DNA from 3 places in the Virgibacillus sp. DJP39 genome. Region 3 is predicted to be linked to each of the others. Evidence: predicted binding sites of a transcription regulator. Region 3 holds the regulator's gene; each other region holds the start of a gene.
What was found. Region 3 encodes Rex, which represses fermentation and respiration genes when NADH is low (regulators of the CRP and FNR family bind a similar motif). Its sites were predicted from a motif close to TTGTGAAATATTTCACAA; they were not measured.
Positions count from the first base shown of each region.

Region 1 (7,065 bases), on a different contig from region 3:
ATATTATTTAGGAAAATCAGGTCATGACTGGGGTTCAGATGAAACAAGTGACGATGAAACCTTAAAATAATTCTAACTTAAAAAAAGAATTAGGTATAGGATAGAGGGCGGTTAACAAAATTGGTCAAGTCCAAGAAAAAAACGAAAAAGAGATTGTTATACCTTTTGCTTGTACTAGTTATGCTTACTTCTTTTGTCTATTATCAAAATAACTCAATTGTAACGACTACATATACTGTTAGTTCAAAAAAGATACCACCAAGTTTTAATGGGTACAAAATTGTTCAACTATCTGATCTGCATAGTAAATCTTTTGGTGATAACCAAGGGAATTTGGTTGAAAAGATTAAAAAAGTTGAACCAGACTTGATTGTTTTCACAGGGGATTTAGTTGATTCTCGAAGGTATGATGATAAACCCAGTCTGAAATTAATGAGAAAGTTAGTGAAAGTGGCTCCTGTTTATTATGTAACGGGAAACCACGAATGGAAGTCAGGAAAGTTTAGTTCATTAGCAAACAAACTTGAAGATGCTGGCGTACATGTGATGAGGAATGTAGTTGAAGAACTGAATAAAGGAAATGAAATGATTCATCTTCTAGGGATGACCCTGCAAAAACAAATGAATCTTACACAGAACAGGAGATAACTGAAGAAGCTATCAGCAACTTAATTAATGAAATTGATGACGATGAAAGTTTTAAATTATTATTATCCCATAGGCCAGAGCTAATTTCATTGTATGCAACGTTTACTATTGATTTGGTTCTTACAGGTCACGCTCATGGCGGGCAGATAAGAATCCCTTTCATCGGTGGATTAGTTGCGCCAAACCAAGGGGTGTTTCCTAAATACACTTCCGGAAAACACACTATAGGTGATACAACTATGATAGTTAATAGAGGACTAGGAAATAGTATTATTCCAGTCAGGATTTTTAACCGTCCAGAAATAGTTGTTGTGACACTAAAAAAAGCAAGCTAGATTTTAAACATATTTTGTATTCTGGTAGGAGAAAAACAGTGAACTTTTCAGTACTTACTAAATGCGAAGGGAAGTATATTTCCCTGGAAAACATTTCAGTGCCCAGAAGAGCAAAAGGAGAAGGTGTACTATCAATTGTTGTAAATGTTAGTAAGGATTTTGGTGCTTTACATTTAGAAGAAAATGAAAGCCAAATCACTACTTCACAAATTAATTTTCCGTCCAACTTAATCTATTATTCAGTCGCAGTTGATGATTTCACTACTTTTGATGAGTCCGAAAAGTTTTATGGTGACAAATTTAGAATATACACTAAATCCAGACGCTTTTAGTAGCTGCTTTTTTTTACATTCCAAGCATTTCTTTAGCACTGTCACTCATCTTATCAGGGGTCCATGCAGGTTCCCATATAAGATTCACATCAATTTCACCGATGGCATCAAGCTGTTCAAGCTGGTGTTTAACCCCCATAGTTATACTGTCATGCATAGGACATCCAGGAGTTGTTAGCGTCATGTTAATTTTTACATCATTATCTGTACCAACTTCAACTCCATAAATGAGTCCTAAATCCATAATGTTAACGCCGAGTTCCGGATCAATAACCTCAAATAAAGATTTTTCAATTTCTGTTACTAGTGACATAAGATTTCCCCCTTAATTACATGGTTAATACACGAAAAATGGATAATACATAAAGCAAGGATGTTAAGGCAAGCAACCCTTGAAAAATAAATACAAGTACGCCAATATACAAAACACCACTTATGGCCAGCCCAACAACACTAATGAAGAAAAAGATGAATAACAGAACACTATGTTTCTCATTGATCATGTCTTTCAAAGTGGGAACTGCTGATTTTCCGATTTTATCTGCATATTTATGGGTCCACCAAAGAAAGGGAACAATCTTATACAAATATCCCAAGATACTAAAGATGATCCAGGCCATTACATATAGAAATACTAGCCAACTCCATATTACGTCATTTTCTATACCACTAATGCTAAATCCAAATGCAATAGTATGGATAACAAGACCATTGGCAATTGCAATCAGTGAAAAGCAAAATGGCTTATCCAACTTTTTCTTAATACGCTTAGATAAAATTTCTTTTATATCCAGAACAAAAAAGCTAAATCCAGCCAACAGTAGAAACCAGCCAATTGTCTGCAGCAGCTCACTTCCAACCCAGAATGAACTGATTAGGGTCACCAATCCTGCTACATACGTCACAAATGCTCGATTTGCCCATTTCATTGAAAAACCATGGGACAGACTGAACATTGGAACTAACTTATATGAAAATCCGAAGATCAATAAAGTAAACCAACCTGCAACACCAAGCGTAATATGGGAAGAAAGAAGAGTATTATGGTTTGCGAATCCACCAAATGAAAGGTTCCAGGCTAATATAAAACCTGCAATAATTGTTAAGGAGAAGCACGTAATTGCACCAATTACAAATTTTTTAGAAACATTTTTTGTTTTTTGTTTTACTATGGTATTTGCCATTTGAATAATAAACATAATGGTACCAATGATTGCAATGATTCCACCAACAATAGCGTATTCTGACTTGATACCAAGCAGCACGGTAAATGCTGTAACACCAACAGCAGTTATGAAGAACTGGATAAAACCAAACTTTTGATTCCATATATTAGTTAGAAATGCAACAGGCACTAGCTGGTACATTGCTCCCATTGCAATCATTACAGCATATCCCAGCAGTAGAAAGTGTGCTCCCATCCAAATGTCAGGTACCCGAAAGTAGCCCATTGCCAGAACATCGCTGTTAAGGAAGAAAATCAGTTGTGATACGACAAGTGCGACTAACGCGTAAAGGATAAATGCTAAAGGTAGTTTTATATTTGTGTCTGATTGGATGCTGCCAGCCGCCATTACTCTTCACCTGTTTTTGTGATTGTTATTTTGAAACTGCCATCCTTCTGAGCCTCTGTTTCATGGAGAAATCCCCGATCGTCTAATTCTTCATATAAAAACATTGGTCGTCGGTCATTTATAATGGAAAGAGATGTACCTTGCTCTATTTTTTCCAGTGCTTTTAAGGTGCGCATCATTGGTTGAGGTGGTTCAAGTCCGCGGTTATCAATAATCATTCGATTCGCCCCTTTTTAGTGTAAGTAATTTTCCAATGCTTCTTTTCTATTTTCTCAAGTTCATGTTCAAAGCCTTTCCTTTTCAACACTGCATGTAATGGAACGGGATTAAATGGCGCGTGCAGGATAAAAGCCTCACCATCTGCTATGTCCTTTACAGTATCCATAATTTTATCAAAAGGCTCCTTTTTTAAACGTAAATCCTCGCGCACATCAAGTTCAACAATATCTTTGTCTCTCATTAAAGCCACCCCTTTTGTAGTTTAGGATCCCCTTTATGATAATCATTTTCAATTAAAAAAGTAGTGATTTAAATCACGTATACGGTGCCAGGCACTAAGGCACTAGAGGAAACATCAAAAAAAGGCAGCCCCGGGAGATTATCAGGGATGCCTTTGATGCTTAAAAAAGTTCACTTTGCAGTAGTTTAGTATCGAAAACGAATAACCCTGCTTTGTCTGTGGTAATCAAATTCTGTTTTTTTAGCTGTGTAAGTGTACGGCTAACAGTCTCACGGGTAGAACCAATCATATTTGCAAGCTCACGGTTTGTAAAATGTGTTGTAATCTTAACCTTATTATCTTTGGTTTGTTTCCCAAAGTCTTTAGCGTGTCTTAAGAGAAGCATAATTACTTGTTCGTATGTATTATGTAGAATTTTTTCTTCGAGCCGATTTTGTAAGTCTACTATTCTACCACCTAGTACGCGAAATAGTTTAACACAGATTTCAGGGTGAGTTATTAAAAAGTTTTCGAAGGAAGTTATAGGGATATGGATTAATACTGCATCTTCCTGAACTTCTGCATGTGCCGGACAATCGTCTTTCCTGAAAAAACCTAGATGCGGAAACATGTCACCGGGCTGTAGAATATTAACAATTTGCTCATTGCCACGAAAATCAGTGCGGTATATCTTAATCTTGCCAAGGTGAATAAAATAAACATTTTTCAGTGGATCACCCTGCATAAATATATGAGTTCCATGAGTATATGTGCGTTGATGTGCTAATTCAATGACAGGTTTCATCTCATCGTCTGTTAAACCTTTAAATAGAGTGAAGCTCTGCAACAGCTCCTGTATGGATTGAAATTTCATACTCGCACCCCTTTTCTATTTACATAATTACCTTTATTCTACCACGTCGCAGGGGTATGTATAATTTTAAATGTGAAATTTTGTCAAATACTCCAAGGTGTGCGCTCGCTCACACCTTGGAGTTAAAATAAGACTTATTATAAAAGTGTTAAAAAAATAATACATTAGAACCTGGAGGGAAAAAATATGAGTAATACACAGTTTGCCGTAAAATTACACGCGCCGGAAGTTGAACCGAGGATTAGACACAAAAGAATCCTTGAGATATTTGATGATTTAAAATCAGGAGAGTTTATGGAGCTTTCTAATGACCATGACCCAAAACCACTCCATTATCAGTTTATGATTGAACGTGAAGATACCTTTTCATGGGAATACTTAGAAGAAGGCCCGGAATTATGGAGAGTTTCGATTGGCAAAGTATGAGTAATAGCATTAGATAATCAGTGACTTTAGATTTGTCCATTTCATGAACATAATCAAATAGTGAAAAATGTCACATGCAAACCTTTCAAAAAGGTCTACACTTTATGTAGCAGATATTTAGGAGGGCTAACATGTTTCCACAAGACTATAATGAAAATCCATTCATCGTGATTTGGGAGTTGACCCGAGCATGTGAATTAAAGTGTTTACACTGCAGAGCCGAGGCTCAATACCACCGTGATCCACGGGAATTAACATTTAATGAGGGAAAGAAATTAATAGATGATATACATGCAATGAATAATCCAATGCTCGTTTTCACTGGTGGTGATCCATTAATGCGGCCAGATGTTTTTGATATTGCTGAATACGCAGTTAAAAAGGGAGTACGAGTTTCCATGACTCCTTCTGCAACACCAAATGTTACAAAAGAAGCGATGGAAAAAGCAAAAGATGTAGGTCTTTCAAGGTGGGCTTTCTCAATCGACGGACATTGTGCAGAGGTACATGATCATTTCAGGGGAACATCTGGTTCATTTGATTTAACAATGAATGCGATAAATTACTTACATGAGTTGGAAATGCCTCTACAAATAAATACAGTAATTTCAAGGTACAATGTGGATTATTTAGATGAAATGGCTGAAATGGTAGAAAATCTTAATTGTGTACTTTGGAGCGTATTTTTTCTTGTGCCTACTGGGCGTGGGAAAGAAAGTGATATGATCTCACCAGCGCAACATGAAAAGGTTTTGCGATGGCTATATCAATTATCAAAAAAAGTTCCGTTTGATATCAAAACAACAGCCGCCCAGCACTACCGTCGCGTTGTTATCCAAAATAAGATGCGGGAACAGGAAAGTACCGGTGATACAATTCGGTATGAAGATGCATTAATGAGTGGTAAAACTGGCCAAATTGATGGACTTGGACGTGCACCAAAAGGCGTAAATGATGGTAATGGTTTTGTGTTTATTTCCCATACTGGTGATGTTTTCCCCAGTGGTCTCTTGCCAATCAATGCAGGGAATGTCAGAACAACTCCACTAGCAACAATTTATCGGGAATCAGAGGTGTTTCAAAACCTGCGAAATCCAGATAAATACAAGGGTAAGTGTGGTGTGTGCGAATTTAGACATGTTTGTGGTGGGTCAAGATCAAGAGCATACAATGTAACAGGTGATTATATGGAAAGCGAACCATACTGTGTCTATATTCCTAAAGCACTTCGAAAAAAGAAAAAACTTGCAACGTGACAGTAAATAGAACAAAATTTCCAGTAATCATTACTGGAAATTTTGTTCTCATTTATTAGAGATTAATATTAAACTTTCATTTCATTCGTGAACTGATTTTTTCCTTGCTCAAAAAACTTATTTTTAACGCGTAGGTACGATTCTATTTCGTTTATCAATTGGTATAAGGTAGCGCGTGTTATAAATTCTTCTCTGCTTTTTGGCAGCTCCATATCATCCATTTGCTTTTTTTGTGCTTCTAACGTCTTCATATGAATGTCCGTGTTATTTCCAGTTGTAACATGTGTACTTAATATCTCGAAGTACTCTGCAAGGATATAACGTTGGACGACGTCAGAATTTATCGAAGAGATTAGTTGCATCATTCTTTTTAATACTTCTTCTTGCCGCTCTCTCATCTGAAAGTACAGCAGATACTTTTTATCTTTGTTGAGTAGCTGGTTTTCATAATCGAGTAATGCTATATCTTTAGCTTTTAAAATAATTTCCTCTAACAAGATGAATTCTTTTCCTGTCCAACCTCTGTCGCCGTTATTTAGGTATAATGAAAACTCAGAAAGAATTTGTTTTATGTATTTTTCTATTTGTCTCTGATAACTGCTTAATTCATTTTGAGAACTAGCTATGTATGTATTCATAAAAAGTGCAACCCCAATCCCAATTAGAATAAGCTTGGTCTCATTCCAAAGTATTGGCATGCTTATATTTTCCAACAAGAAAATATGTAAAATAATTACAGTACTTGACACAAAACCTTGCTGAATCTTAAACCGGACCAATATAGGAAGCAGGATTAAAACTACTAGAGTAAATGTAAATGGATGGTAGGTAATGGTTTCGAAAACTAGTGCACTGACTAGTATTCCAATAAAACAAGCAATTAAACGATTAACAGATACTTTTATTGATCGTTTTTTTGTCTTTTCAATACACAAAATCGTTAATATTGCTGCAGATGTTGGAAATTCCAGTCCAAGTGCAACAGCAATCCACATAGAAAGGCCTGAACCTAAAGCAGTTTTAATGGTTCTCGTTCCGATTTTCATCTTTAAAAGTCCTTTCTTTCTGCATAAGTGCAACTAGTGCTTTTCGATAAGCAAAGTTTTCTAACTATTGATGGAAAGATTCTTATGGAAAAGCTTCCAATTATTAGACCAGCAAACTAGTACTGATTTTACCAC
Region 1 is NZ_JBMERP010000119.1:779-7,843, forward strand. Features, by position in the region: partial or broken gene ACOI1D_RS20345 (metallophosphoesterase) at 181-983, shown strand; gene ACOI1D_RS20350 (hypothetical protein) at 1,022-1,315, shown strand; gene ACOI1D_RS20355 (metal-sulfur cluster assembly factor) at 1,329-1,628, opposite strand; gene ACOI1D_RS20360 (hypothetical protein) at 1,645-2,889, opposite strand; gene ACOI1D_RS20365 (DUF2249 domain-containing protein) at 2,889-3,107, opposite strand; gene ACOI1D_RS20370 (DUF2249 domain-containing protein) at 3,104-3,349, opposite strand; gene ACOI1D_RS20375 (Crp/Fnr family transcriptional regulator) at 3,510-4,202, opposite strand; gene ACOI1D_RS20380 (DUF2249 domain-containing protein) at 4,389-4,628, shown strand; gene ACOI1D_RS20385 (TIGR04053 family radical SAM/SPASM domain-containing protein) at 4,760-5,884, shown strand; gene ACOI1D_RS20390 (aromatic acid exporter family protein) at 5,953-6,930, opposite strand.
Region 1: the regulator Rex is predicted to act here: its motif matches at 4,687-4,704, upstream of ACOI1D_RS20385 (TIGR04053 family radical SAM/SPASM domain-containing protein).

Region 2 (7,293 bases), on a different contig from region 3:
TGATGGTGAAAGCCCCCAGGAATGTTTAAAATAACGATTAGGATAACAACGACTCTGATCAATTTGTCATTAAACAATCTTCCACCGATAATTTTTGGTACAATTGCATACCAGGCAGAGATGGCAACCAGATACCAAATATTTACCAGTGTGTGGCCAAAGCTCCAAAACAGAGTACGGGAAACCATAACATTAATTGTTTCCTTCCAACCAAGCGACCAGGGAATAAGTGTTAAGACTTCGATTGTTACTCCAATACTTCCGAAGAACCACAGTACAAACACACCCATTGTAAAATATGCCATTAATGGTGTTGTCTGTCCTGGATGCATTTTTCTCCAATAGCGATAATTGGTGAAAACGCCAAAGCAACAAGACCATATTCCCAGGACAAGAAAAACGAGTCCTATATAAAACCACGGTGAAGCAGCTAGTGGTGGATAAAACGTATATAAAACAGATGATTCATTCATTACAATTGTAGTTACAACTAAAACAACACCTAAAACCATTAATGCGAAACCGATCCATGCCATTTTACGTACTTTTGATAATAGACCACCTAGACTGTGAGAAAGACTCGCATATAAATAACCAATAGTAAAGGTAGCGGTAAAAACAATAACTAATAAAATTCCGTGTGCTGTTAGTACTTGATAATAGTTCAGCCATGATGGCAGCGACATAATTCCCGCTCGCTGTAAACCTTGCAACAACCCTAAAACTCCACCAATCAGCAACGAAACAAATGCTACAGTTAAAAAAGATAAAGACACCTTCGCATCTTTAGGATTTACACCTAAAATGCTTGATTTTTCTATAATTTTGTTTGACGATATTGCATGTTCCATTGATACTACCCCTCCTTTACTTGACTATAATGGAAGTACCCATCACTTGGTGCCCTGCACCGCAGTATTCATTACATAAAACCAAATAATCACCAGGTTCTTCAAATGTATGTGATATTTTTTGAATATGCCCCGGCATTACCATGGCATTTATATTTGTACCTGCCACTTGAAAGCCATGTGTAACATCCTTTGAAGTCAGGATAAAGTTCACCTTTGCGCCAGCAGGCACTTCAACTTCACTCGGGTCAAACCCAAAAGCTTGTAAAGTCATGACAACTTCATATTCATTTTCACCAATTTTTTTGACCCCTGGATTATCGAATGGTGCTGTTTCACTTACTTTTTGGGGATCAATCATTTCTTTGTTACTTGGTGGACCCATTCCTAGCGCAAATGTTTGATAACCAGTTATTAGCATAAAAATGACTAAGATGCCGATACTTACAGCTAACCATGTTTCTTCCAATCGATGCATAGTTACTCCCCCTTAAATTCTTGACATATACAGGCTAAATACGCCTACCCACATTATTACAATAACCGCTGCTACAAACCCCACAGATAACAAGGTGCCTCTAAACGAATTTTCCTCTTTGTCAACTTGTTTTGTCTTGTTTAATCCCATCGGCTACATCCTCCTTAGTAGTTATTTCTCTTTCATCATAGTCTGAATTATTTCCAGTGGATGTGAAGTAAATCACATCTTAGATATGTTTTTTTGAAGCGTCATAATATTGCCATATTCTTTAGGGAAACAGAAAGTATAATCATGAATGTTAAGCGGAAAGTGCTAATGACGTAAGAATTAGTTGCACATATACAGTAAGGAATGTTTTTTATAATTAAAACTTGGCTTAAGGCCTTACTGCCAAAAAAAATACCCCAACCTTCTATTAACGGTTGGAGTATACCAGCAAATATGTAAAAGCCAAATTAGAAAAATCGACGTGACGAAAAGCTCTTATGGCGAATGCCCTTGCATAAACACACGCGTCCAGCTCCAGCGCCCATTGCCTAGTGACGCATATCGGCCTTCTTACGATAAGGTTATCACCAAATTGCTTCGCTATTGTTGGTTCTTTATCTCGTTAAGGACCTAAAATTTTGTGGTTCTTAACGACAAAAAACCATCAAATTAGAATTTAATTCAATGGTTTTTGGATACATTTGATTCAGCAAACGAACCGTACACATGTTTTTTATCTATAGTTAATGAATTGTACATCGACAGGCAATTTCCCTTGGCGGACCGCAGCCATAATTTGCTGTAAATCATCCTTGTTTTTAGCTGTAACACGAACCTGATCGTCCTGAATTTGACTTTTTACTTTAAGGCCACTGTTTTTAATAATAGTATTTATTTTTTTCGCATTTTCTTTATCGATCCCTTGGATAAGCTTTCCGCGTTGACGCACATTTCCACTAAAAGCGCTTTCTACTTTTCCATAATCGATATTTTTTGTGGGCACTCCACGTTTAATTAATTTTGATACGAGAACTTCTTTTAACTGTTCCAGCTTGTAATCGTTATCAGACACTAGCACAAGCTCTTCCTTATCAAGGGAGATGTCGCTTGTGCTTCCTTTAAAATCATAACGGGTTTTAATTTCCTTTAATGCTGCGGTGACTGCGTTTGTTACTTCAGGCATATCCACTTGGGATACAATATCGAATGAGCTTTCTTTAGCCATAATGAACCTCCGAATTTTTTATTATTGTCTTTTCTAGCTTATCATTAAAAAGTTAAAGCTGTTTTCTAAAAGATTGTTGTTATTGACATAAAATCTATAGAATGCGACGTAACAGTTATGTATATTTTCTATCACCATTTATTAAATTGGTGCTGAACCAGCGCTGCGGAAAAAACACTCGCTTTCCGTGGGAAACGCTTCAGCCACCTTGCCCCGGCAAGGGGTATGCCGATGTTGTCCGCAAAGGACGGTCTTAGTCGGCACGCGTCATCTACCGCTCACTGCGGGGTCTTCAGACTGTTCCTTTCGAGGCTGCTGAAAAAGTTAAATGTAGTACAAAATGTGTCGATTTGCCGTCGCATCTTCGAATATACTTCGCGCACCTTAGGGAGAGTGCCGAGCCTCCTCGGACTGCCGTCCTGCGGGGTCTCGATGATCTCTTGCTTCCCGCAGGAGTCTACGTATATTCAAGATGCTAAGTTAAAGTGAAAAGTTAATTTTTAAAAATCCACCGCTTTTTCAGTGGCCTGGTTCCTTTCCCACTGGAGTCTCGCATTTTTCCGCAGCTTAGTTAGCCTTTTGTCCAAGGGAGAAGAGTTTCCGTAAGAACCACAAAATTCTAGCGTAACTTTCTATCTTAGTGAAGGCGGAATACGAAGACTCCTGCGGGAACAGCACGCGTCCGAAGGCCCCGGAAGAAGCGTTCTTTGCTTCTGAGGAGACTGAGGCCGTGCCCGCGGAAAGCGAAGTGTTCTGCCGGAACGGCGTCTAAAGAATTTACTACGTCGCAGTTTGTATCAACTGTGAAGGTTATACAGCAACAAAACTTATGAAATGAGTCAAGGTTAAATACATTGCACTATATAGTCATTATAGTAAATATAGGAAATAAGAACAACTTATGGAATACAGGTTCGAGTCAATTTTTGAAAGTTTTTTAGTTTAAATGCTTCTATCGTTCGCCAATCGGTGTAGTAATAGGAACATCGAAAATCCAGATAAATCCTACTACAACTAAACCTGAAAGAAAATAGGTTAAAAGCGGATGCTTGAAATGAAGGCGAATGAAGGTATACATTAGAAAATAAAAAGCAGGCTCCATCCAAAATTTGTAACCATGATGAAAAGTGATTTTGTCAAAGTAAACAAATACACTCTCTACAAGGATAGAACCAACTATCCACTTTACATAGTAGAATAATACCTTTTTTTGTGTATGTTCTTCTGGATAATTAGATAGAAAAATAAAGGAAATTGCAGGTAGCAAAAAAATGCTGTTACCCACCTCGGTCAAAGAGTGAGAAGAGTAAAAATCAGGTTGATACTTCCATAAATCATAATTTGCAGCAAGAAAATTATATAGAAGATTCAATGTGCAGACGTATAAAAGTGTTGATTGGTATTTTTTCCACTCACGTAAATCTCCAAATTTATATGCTAAGAATATAAACAAAATTTGACTTAATGTATGCAAATAAAAGACCTCTTTTTTGCCAGAAATTATGAAACATTCTTCAATGAGTATGAACATACACATCCATTTTCATGCATTGTACAGTGCATGAAAAATGTTTAATATATACGGTTATAGTGCTATTAACAAATTAGTATTGTTCACAATCGTTTTAAATGGTGGATTAATTGACATCTTCCCATTACAAACTAATCCTATAAGTACGTTTCCATTACTCAAAAAATATTCCTGACACTCTTCAAATGTTTTGTTTGCCAATTGATCTGGAAGGGATAACGTTTTATACTTTTGTGCGATTAGCTGTTCAAGGGATGATTTATCTGATTCACCATGTTTAATGTGGTTATAGAATAAATTCCCCATAAATTCATTAGACCTGATTATAGTTGTTGCACCTGCTCTTCTGGCATTTTCAAAATATTTATTTGTTAGAATCTCAGTAATGATTTTGACAGTTGGATTAGCAATCTTTACTGAAATAGTAAGTAGAATGCTATACTGATCTGCTTCTTCTTCACTCTTCGATGGGTCAGATGTCACAACAACTGATTTTGCCCGGCTTATATTCGCACTAACTAAAACCTCAATTTCATAAGCATCGCCTCTTATAAACTTAAAATTACCTTCATTTACTGGAGGTGAGGATAATGTAGCGTCAATTAACAAAATGGGTTCTTCATTGCCTTTAGCTCTTATCTTCTGAATTAGTTGTCTAGATCGTTCATTCCAACCTATTATTACATGATGGTTTTCCATTCATTCATCTCACCTTTTGTTATCCTGTTAATATATCTTCACGCGCATAACGGACTCTTACGTTTTTTTGTTTTGCCAGTGAAAAGGCTAGTGTTAGTGGGCCGACTTTGCCAATGATCATTATAATCATAATAATGATCTTTCCTATTGATGTTAAATCATCTGTTAATCCCATTGAAAGCCCAACAGTTCCAAACGCAGAAACTGCCTCAAAAACAATCATAAGAAAGGATGCATCCTCTGTTATATCTAAAATAAAAATCCCTATAAATACAAAGGTGATACTAAGGACTGTAATCGCCAAAGAGCGTACAACAGTTGAATCAGTAATCGTTCGCTTGAAAATTGTTATTTCCTCTTTCTTTTTAATGAATGAAGCAACAGATAGCATCAGTGAAAGAAATGTTGTTAGCTTTATCCCACCACCTGTTGATGCACTACCCGCACCAATGAACATCAGTATAACCATTAAAAATAATGTGGAATCGTTTAAGCTTCCAATATCAAGTGTATTAAATCCGGCTGTTCTTGGGGTCACCGCCTGGAAATAAGAGGCCTGTAGTTTATTGAATAGTGAAAGATCACCAATCGTGTTTGGGTTATCGAATTCTAACCAAAATACAAAAACCACCGCAATAACGTTAATAACTACTGTTCCAACAACCATCAGTTTTGTATGCAAACTGAATTTTCTAAACTTCTTCTTTTTCCACATGTCAAAGATTACCGTAAAACCAATACCACCAATGATAAATGAGGCGGTTATAATTACCGTAACTATGGGATCGTTGACGAAACGGGATAAACTATCTGACCAAATAGAAAATCCCGCATTATTAAATGCCGACACTGAATGGAATAAACCAGCAAATAAACCTTCTTTTAACCCCATTGTTGGGACCCAACGCAATGATAGTAAAATAAATACAATGGTTTCCGTTATTAATGAAAACACTAATAGTTTTTTAGCGAGAACAATAATGCCACCTATTGAATTTTGATTTAATGACTGTGTAATAAGGACATGCTCCTTAAAGCCTAACTTTCTCCCCGCCATTAAGAAGACGAAAACTGCAAATGTCATAATTCCTAATCCACCAAGTTGAATTAATAGAAGAATCACAACCTGACCAAATAAAGTAAACGCTGTACCCGTATCCACTACAATAAGACCTGTCACTGTCATTGCTGATGTTGCCGTGAAAAAGGCATTAAGAAGAGAAATTGATTCCGTAGTGGCAAAGGGTAGTTTAAGCAATATTGTCCCTATGACTATAAAAGTGATAAAAATCATTACTAGGAACTTCGGGGGATTTATCTTCTTCGTTATTCCATTGTTTATCACCACTACACCCCCTCATTTTCAAATCTTTCAAGATTGTCATTGCTACCTATTGCAACTAATATATCGGTGCTATCTATCTTCATGTAAGGAGAGGGAGAAACCACAATATTGTTCGTTCTTTGTTTGATTGCAATAACGTTACATCCATAGTTAGCTTGTATATCCAGTTCAGATAATGTCTTACCCGCTACCTTATTACTTGCTTTAATTTCTACGATACTATATTCATCAGACAGCTCTATGTAATCTGTTATCTTATCCGAAACAATATGGTTAGCAATCCGTATTGCCATATCGCGTTCAGGGTGAATTATTTTATCTGCTCCAACCTTTTTCAACACCTTCTCGTGGTATTCATTACGAGCCTTTACCCACACTTTTTCTATCCCCATTTCTTTCAGGATAAGAGTAGCTAAAATACTTGATTCTATACCCTCACCAAGGCTTACAATCACACAATTAAAATTATTAATACCTACCGCTTTTAATGACTCTTTATCGATTGCATCTAGTTCGGCTGCGTGACTAACCAAAGGTGAATATTCTTGAACACGTTCCAGCCTTTTGTCTAATGCCAAAACATCAACACCCAGACTGACTAATTCTTTACACAGGTTCCCCCCGAAGCGCCCTAACCCAATTACTGCAAATTCCTTTTTACGTGGTGAATTATCACTCAATTTGTTACTTCCTTCCTTATGTTAGGGTTTTGTTTATCAGTATCTACATAATCTTTCATTAATATAAGGTGGTTTTTAATAGGAATTTCATATTTATCATTCCAGGCGAGAAGACTCCATCCTCAAGGAATGAGAAGGGTAGAGATGAATCGCCTTCGGATAAGGGATAGATTTAGCTATCTCAATTGTCCGACTAACTAAGCACTAGCCCAAAAGTCTAAAGCGTTATTCATAGCTCCACTTATCATTATTACCGAACAAACGTTTGCGTGTTTTTAAGACATCATATACATTAAAAGAGAAGGGGAGGTGATTTGCTTGGCCATAAGGCTTATAAATTCAGAATCTACCCTAACCAGAATCAAGCTATCTTCATTAATAAAACCATAGGATATTCTCGTTTTATGTCAATCATTTTTTGGCAAAATGGAATGCAACTTATAGGAAAACGGGGAAAAAATCATAAGTTAGCAAAGGCAATTAGCGAGGTAAG
Region 2 is NZ_JBMERP010000074.1:5,078-12,370, reverse strand. Features, by position in the region: gene ACOI1D_RS17430 (cbb3-type cytochrome c oxidase subunit I) at 1-851, opposite strand, end outside; gene ACOI1D_RS17425 (cytochrome c oxidase subunit II) at 868-1,329, opposite strand; gene ACOI1D_RS17420 (cytochrome c oxidase subunit 2A) at 1,342-1,479, opposite strand; gene ACOI1D_RS17415 (YajQ family cyclic di-GMP-binding protein) at 2,054-2,545, opposite strand; gene ACOI1D_RS17410 (CBO0543 family protein) at 3,498-4,019, opposite strand; gene ACOI1D_RS17405 (NAD-binding protein) at 4,131-4,775, opposite strand; gene ACOI1D_RS17400 (TrkH family potassium uptake protein) at 4,795-6,069, opposite strand; gene ACOI1D_RS17395 (potassium channel family protein) at 6,123-6,800, opposite strand; partial or broken gene ACOI1D_RS17390 (helix-turn-helix domain-containing protein) at 7,115-7,168, shown strand; partial or broken gene ACOI1D_RS17385 (RNA-guided endonuclease TnpB family protein) at 7,256-7,293, shown strand, end outside.
Region 2: the regulator Rex is predicted to act here: its motif matches at 1,540-1,557, upstream of ACOI1D_RS17420 (cytochrome c oxidase subunit 2A).

Region 3 (7,293 bases):
ATTAATTTTGCTAATGAAAGTCTAGCCTTTTCTCCACCACTGAGGGCATGTACCGGCTTTAGTACATCGTCACCGGAAAACAAGAAGTTTCCTAACACTGTACGAATATCTTTCTCATTTTCCTGTGGATATCTGTTCCATAATTCCTGAAGTACAGTATTATTGGGGTTTAAATTTGTTTGTTCCTGGTCATAGTACCCAATTTCTACATTTGTTCCAATTTGAATGGAGCCTGTACTCGGTTTATATTGGCCAGTAATCATTTTCAATAGAGTTGTTTTTCCAACCCCATTCGGTCCTACAAGCGCTATACTATCATTGCGGTTTACGTGAAGGTTCATTTTTTCGAATAAATAGTGATTCCCGTCATCGTATTTAAAAGCCAGGTCATGAATTTTTAACACATCATTGCCACTTCTTTTGGTAGAATCAAAAGAAAACTTTGCTGAGGACTCATCACCTTTTGGCCGATCGAGCTTATCCATTTTCTCAAGCTTCTTTCTTCTGCTTTGTGCCCGTTTCGTTGTGGAAGCCCGTACCAGATTTCGAGCAACAAAGTCTTCCAGCTGCTTTATTTCTGTCTGTTGTTTTTCAAATTCCTTAAACTCCTGCTCATAGTCGAGTGCACGCTGCTCTAAATACTTGCTGTACGAACCATAATATTTTCTAACCTTATGATAGGAAATTTCATAGACAATGGAAACTGTTTTATCCAAAAAGTATCTGTCATGCGATACGATGGTAACAGCACCAGGGTAATTAGATAAGTAGTTTTCAAGCCACCCAAGTGTTTCAATGTCTAAATGGTTTGTTGGTTCATCAAGAATAAGCAGTGAAGGCTTTTGCAGTAACAGTTTTCCTAAAGCCAAACGCGTTTTTTGACCGCCACTAAGTGTACTTATCCGTGTTTGATAGTCAGATTCATAGAAATGCAGACCATTTAGGACAGACTTAATAGAAGCCGCATACTGGTAACCGCCCTCAGTAATAAAAGACTGTTGTTTCGTATCGTATTCCTGCAGCAGCTGGTTATAATTATCATCAGACAATGTGGCTGCCTGTGTCATAGCTTCTTCAATTTTTCTTAATTCCTGTTCCTTACGAAGTAGCGTCTCAAAAACACTTAGCATTTCATCCCAGATAGTTTTGGTTGACTCAAGGCCAGTATTTTGAGATAGATAACCAACTGAAAGATCCTTTGGCTTGTGCATAACTCCTTCATCATAGGAAAACTCGCCAGCCATTATTTTCAGTAAGGTTGATTTACCTGCACCATTTCTTCCTACTATCGCAATTCTATCTTGATCTTTTATTTCAAGTTTTATATTGGATAAAATCTTTTCCGCGCCAAATGACTTACTGATGTCATTCAATTGCATAATAATCATAGCGTTCACCTCAGTACTATCAGTGTATCGTATAACTTTGTAACGAGGCAATATATAACTTGTGGAAATAACCACGACTTATTATATTTTTTCTGCTAAGATATTAGTAATAGAGGTTGTTCAACTAGTCCGGTAAAAATGACACATCGAATGTTCCGGTCCTTTTTATCCTTCTTTTTGAACACGCAATCACGTTAATTGGAGATGAGAACATGACTGATTTCACTCACTTTAATAAACAAGGTAGAGCAAAAATGGTAGATATTAGTGAGAAGAAAGAAACGGAACGAATTGCAATAGCCAAATCAAGTATAGTAGTCACAGAAGAAATCTATACGAAAATTATTGATCAGGGAATTGAAAAAGGAGACGTACTTGCCGTTGCGCAGGTTGCGGGAATTATGGCTGCAAAAAAGACGTCCGATTGGATTCCTATGTGTCACCCCCTGCAATTAAAAGGAGTTAACATAACATTCGACTGGTTGTTATCTGAGAACCATTATGAATTATTAATAGAAGCTTTTGTAAAAACAAAAGGCAGTACCGGGGTTGAGATGGAGGCATTAACAGCCGCATCGGCAACAGCGCTGACCGTTTACGATATGTGTAAAGCACTTGATAAAGGTATGGTTATTGGAAATACGTATTTACTTGAAAAAAAGGGCGGTAAGTCAGGAGACTATCTCCGCGACAACAGGGAGGAATAATGGTGTTGCAAAATAAAATTCCACAAGCCAGCGCCAAACGGTTACCGTTATACTACCGATTCATTAATAATCTGCACATCCAGGGTAAAACGCGCGTATCCTCAAAAGAGTTGAGTGAGGCTGTCAAAGTAGATCCAGCCACCATTCGTCGTGACTTCTCTTATTTTGGTGCTTTAGGAAAAAAGGGATATGGGTACAATGTCGAACATTTACTGAGTTTTTTTCGAAAGACACTGGATCATGATGAACTGACAGAGGTTGCCCTGATAGGTGTAGGGAACCTAGGCACTGCCTTCCTCCATTATAATTTTATGAAAAACAATAATACAAAGATTGTGAAGGCATTTGACGCAGAACCAAGTAAAGTCGGCTTTGACATTGGTGGAATTCCAGTTCTTCACATTGATGAATTAGAAGAAAAAATGCAGGGTATTCATGTTGCTATACTGACAGTGCCATCAAGCGAGGCTGAGGGAATTACAGAGCGTTTGGTCAACACTGGTGTTTCAGGTATATTAAACTTTACACCTGCCAGAATTACAGTTCCTGACAATATCCGTGTCCACCATATTGATCTTGCAGTGGAGTTACAGGCACTCGTATATTTCCTGAAACATTATCCATTGGATGAAGAAGGAAAAAAGGAATAGGCTTTAAAAAGAGGCATAATCCCTAATGAGATTATGTCTCTTTTTGATTTTAATCTAATTTATTCCAACCATAATTCCAATATACAGTGCTAAAACCATTAATAAGGAAGAAATAGCGCTAACAAAGATCGATTGCCTTTTTACAGCGGCGAAGATTGTAATAACCAGGAACAACAGACCCAGTAGGAACAATAAGGAACTTTCTAAACCGAAAGAAAAAGTTACATGATAGAGAGCGCTCGTTTCTTTGGTTGCATTTTGAATATGGGACACAATATCTCCACTGTATATGGCGTTAAAAAGAGGAGAGGCTCCATGTGTTTTCATTAAGTTGAATATTTCGTGAGGTGGCCATGATTGACCCATGAAAGCCGTAACGCCAAATACAATCAGTGCAAAGACACTTTCCAGCCTGGCCCACTTTAATGGATTAAATGCCGGTTGCTTACTTCTTTTTCTGAACAGTATTCCATTTACTAAGGCAAAGATTATAAGCGCAATAATAAGGACATGTTTAATCAATAATGCCTGTCCATAGTTAAACATCAGGCTGTTTTGATATTCTTTTAGAATCGATGCAGCAGGGTCATCATATGAGTTGATATCAATAGTCATCGTAAAAAGTCCTGAAATCAATGCCACGATAAGGCAAGCGATTGCGACAGGGGTGAACCACTTTAAAAAAGCGATCCAGTTGTCTGTATTCTTAGCGAACCAGCTAACAACAAGTAAAAGTCCTATCCAGATTGAAACTGCTAAAAAATGAAGTGTGTGGTAAAGGAACCCCTGCCATTCTGTAATTGTAGCTGCATGGCTTGAACTCGTATAACCTACAAGCATTAGTGCAGTTAATATAAGAGCAAAAATGGTTATGTTCTTGTTTGTTTTCAGTTCCTTGGACAACAGCACACGGATAAGAATGGTTGCAACGAGGGCAATAAACAACCATGATTTTCCTACTTCGAAAGAAAATAAAACACTTTTAAATACAAACCAAAACCCGTTACTACCAGAAAGTATTTCAGCTGTTTTGATAACAGGAAGCAGTGCTGCTAAAGGAATAAGTCCTGTTACCAGAAATAGTACTTTTCTTGGGATATGTAATGATGGTCTTTTATTTTCCGGGACCAATAACAGGATTAATGCCCCGATAAGGACAGAAAAGCAAGTGTATAAAATAAACTCTGTTAATGAAACCAATACGGTCATAAAAAAATCTCCCTTTTACTTTTTGTTTCTACCAAACCAAACCCAGGCAAGTAAAGCAATTCCTGCTATAGCAAATAATGAAATAATACCATAAATTAATGTAGTTGGCTTCTCACTACTACTCGTATTTGTTTCAATCTCGGTTGATTTGGAAGCCGCTTGTTTATCCTGCTTACTTTCTGGTTGAACACTTTCCTCTGAACCTTTAACTGTGAAGGAATAATTGTTTTGAATAATGTGACCATCCGCACCTAACACTTCCCAGTTAACGGTATATGTACCAGGGCTTAGATCCTGGCTGAAAGTTGCCAGTAACATAGTATCATTAATTTGAATGGAAGCCGGTTCAACCTTTTCACTGGTATCTGTTGTTAAAAATAACGTACTTCCATTTTCAATCTTCGTATTAAAAGACAGCTCTATCTCGTTAGTAGGGTTATCCAATACAGCATCCTCACCAGGCGAAGCATTGATAAGCGAGGAGTGTGCTTCTACTGAAACTACGTGAATGGAAATAAAGAACAACGAAAAAATTATTAGAAATAGACTATATTTACGTTTCACCGTATGACGCTCCTTTTTTAATCACTCAACTTTCGCAGACTGAAATAAGTAGGTGCTCCCTGAAATAGTTGAATAAGCGCGCAATCTATTGTTATAGTTGGCACAAAATATATAAAATGCGATGTAACAGTTGGTTGTTTTCCGCTACGGACCGTTGCTTTCCGCGGGCACGGCTTCAGTCTCCTCGAGAAACTTAACGAGGCGGGGTCTTCAGACTCGTGCTGTTCCCGCAGGAGTCAACGATCCTCCGCTCCAATCAACTCATAATTGTGGGAAATTCATGCGCAAATCCATAAAAATGATTTCTATCGTTCACCACAGCAGCGTAGTGTTTTTCCGCAGTGCGCTCGCAGTGCACCGAACATGATTTTTGATTATGTCGCATTTTACATCAGTTACGACAAAGTAAATAGCAACATGTTTTATGAATAGACATATTTGTCATTCGTGTCAAGTACCATATTTCAAGTGCTACAAGTACTACAGTTTATTGCATTCATCATGATTATCTATGTGCGAAAGTTGAGTAATCACTATCATTTCTCACTAATAATAGCATTACTTATATATAATACAGGTTGAAAAAACAGTTTGTTGAAAAATGTTCATTAAATGAAGAAACCATACCTCCGTATAGAGGTATGGCAATGCTGCTTTCTAATGAGTGTCCCTCGACTCTAATCATGTTCGGTTTGACACAGTGGTGAATCATCATGAGGATGGTCTTTATTTTCTAATTGTATGGTCACATGACCTATACCTTTATGTTCTAACTTGTGCTCCAAGGACCTCAGCAACTTTTGACTTTCTCCAATAGACACGCCATCTTCAACTACTGCGTGACAGGAAAGTGCATTCTGTCCACTGGTAATACACCAGACATGCAGGTCATGAATACTTATAATTCCGGGAACATCTTCCATGGTATTTATAATGTCATTCAGATCAACATTTCTCGGTGTACCTTCCATTAAAACATGGACAGCGTCTTTGGTGACCCGCCAGCCGCTTATCAATACAAGAACCGCAACAATAACACTTGCCAGCGGATCAGCCCATCCTAAGTCGAAAAAGATAATAAGTAATGCAGCAATAATTGCGCCTACGGAACCAAGTAAATCACCGAGTACATGAAGAAATGCAGCACGAAGGTTTAAATTATCCTTTGTGTCACCACGCAGTAATATCCAGGCAACGAAAAGGTTTACGATTAAACCGGTAATAGCTATGATTAACATTCCAGTTGATGCAACTTCCGGTGGATCCATAAAACGGTGGTACGCTTCATATAATATATAGAGGGAGATTAGTGTAAGCGTTACGCCATTGAATAATGCCGCCAGTATTTCAAAGCGCTTATAGCCATATGTTTTGCTGTAGTTAGCAACTCTCTCGCCTAAAACGAAGGCAAATAGCCCAACTCCAAGTGAGATGGAATCACTAAGCATATGCCCAGCGTCAGAAAGCAATGCAAGGCTATTGGTTAGGAAACCTCCAACAGCTTCAACAATCATAAATAATGTAGTCAGGATAAAGCTTATCAGTAAAGCTTTTTTGTTAGCTCCATGTGAATGGTCATGCCCATGATCATGGCCCATTTTTTAAACCTCCTTTAACTGTGACAAGCATGGTCAATTGTTTGTTTTAAGACATTCATTACGTGCTCATCGTCATGTGAATAGAATAATGTCGTTCCTTCCCTTCGATATTTCACTAATCGTAAGTTTTTTAAGAAACGCAATTGGTGTGACACAGTTGATTGTCTGAGGTGCAAGTGTTCTGCAATAGTATTTACAGAGTATTCCTGTTGAAAAAGTAAGTGCAGTATTCGTATCCTGGTAGGATCGCCCAATGCCTTGAACGTTTGGGATACCACAAACAGCGTTTCCTCATCCAGGCTCTTTATTGCATCAGACTGTTTTTCTTCCATACTATTCCCTCCATTACTATTACAATTCGCCACAGACTATTGTAAGTGTGTATATATTAACATATGTTCATATAGTAATATTTGTTAGTGTAATTGTCAAATTAAAACGTTAATGGGGAAGTGTACCGAAAATGCATATAGAGGCATTAGGTATTAGTGTAAGTAACTAGTGTGCAAATTTTTGTTCACTAGTCGTTTTCCCTTTGAATTTACAACGTATTCTGAATATTTATGGTAAAGTTGATAAAGAGATTGTAAAGAAAAGTTCTTAAGCTAAGCACCGATAGTTGAATTGGGAGTAACTCTTCTGGAAAAGAGGTAATTAAGTGAAAAAATTCGGGATGATTTTAGGTATTTTTGTAGCAGTTATTGTAGTGTTTGTATTTATTAATAAATTATATTACCCGTCTCTTCCGATAAATGATATATCGGCAAAAGAAGCGATTGACAAACTGAAAGAATCGAATAGTAAAATAACTAAAATTGCAGTAGAAGGCGATTCTATTTGGTATATCACAAGTAGTGAGAACAAAGGAATTTCAATTGCCGACGAAAATATAAAACAACTGATTGCATCAAATGGGTGGGAATTTAAACAGAAAGACGGCAGTGGTTTGTTCTTTGAAAATGACGGAGAAAGATTGATTGCTACTACTCAAATGTGGACTGGAAATTATGTTCTCGTGAAAATCCCAGGAAATTTCAATTAATCCTGATAGGGTTTTTATAGAACAAGTGGGTACAAGAGATGAAGAACAAGATAGTTTAGATTTAACGCATTTATCGTATTAATCATATAGGAGGAGATTCATTTGAAAAAACGAATGTATGCATTTGTTGTAATC
Region 3 is NZ_JBMERP010000067.1:5,554-12,846, forward strand. Features, by position in the region: gene ACOI1D_RS16680 (ABC-F family ATP-binding cassette domain-containing protein) at 1-1,388, opposite strand, end outside; gene moaC (cyclic pyranopterin monophosphate synthase MoaC) at 1,601-2,095, shown strand; gene ACOI1D_RS16690 (redox-sensing transcriptional repressor Rex) at 2,095-2,745, shown strand; gene ACOI1D_RS16695 (copper resistance D family protein) at 2,800-3,954, opposite strand; gene ACOI1D_RS16700 (copper resistance CopC family protein) at 3,970-4,518, opposite strand; gene ACOI1D_RS16705 (cation diffusion facilitator family transporter) at 5,196-6,116, opposite strand; gene ACOI1D_RS16710 (ArsR/SmtB family transcription factor) at 6,131-6,448, opposite strand; gene ACOI1D_RS16715 (hypothetical protein) at 6,775-7,158, shown strand; gene ACOI1D_RS16720 (hypothetical protein) at 7,261-7,293, shown strand, end outside.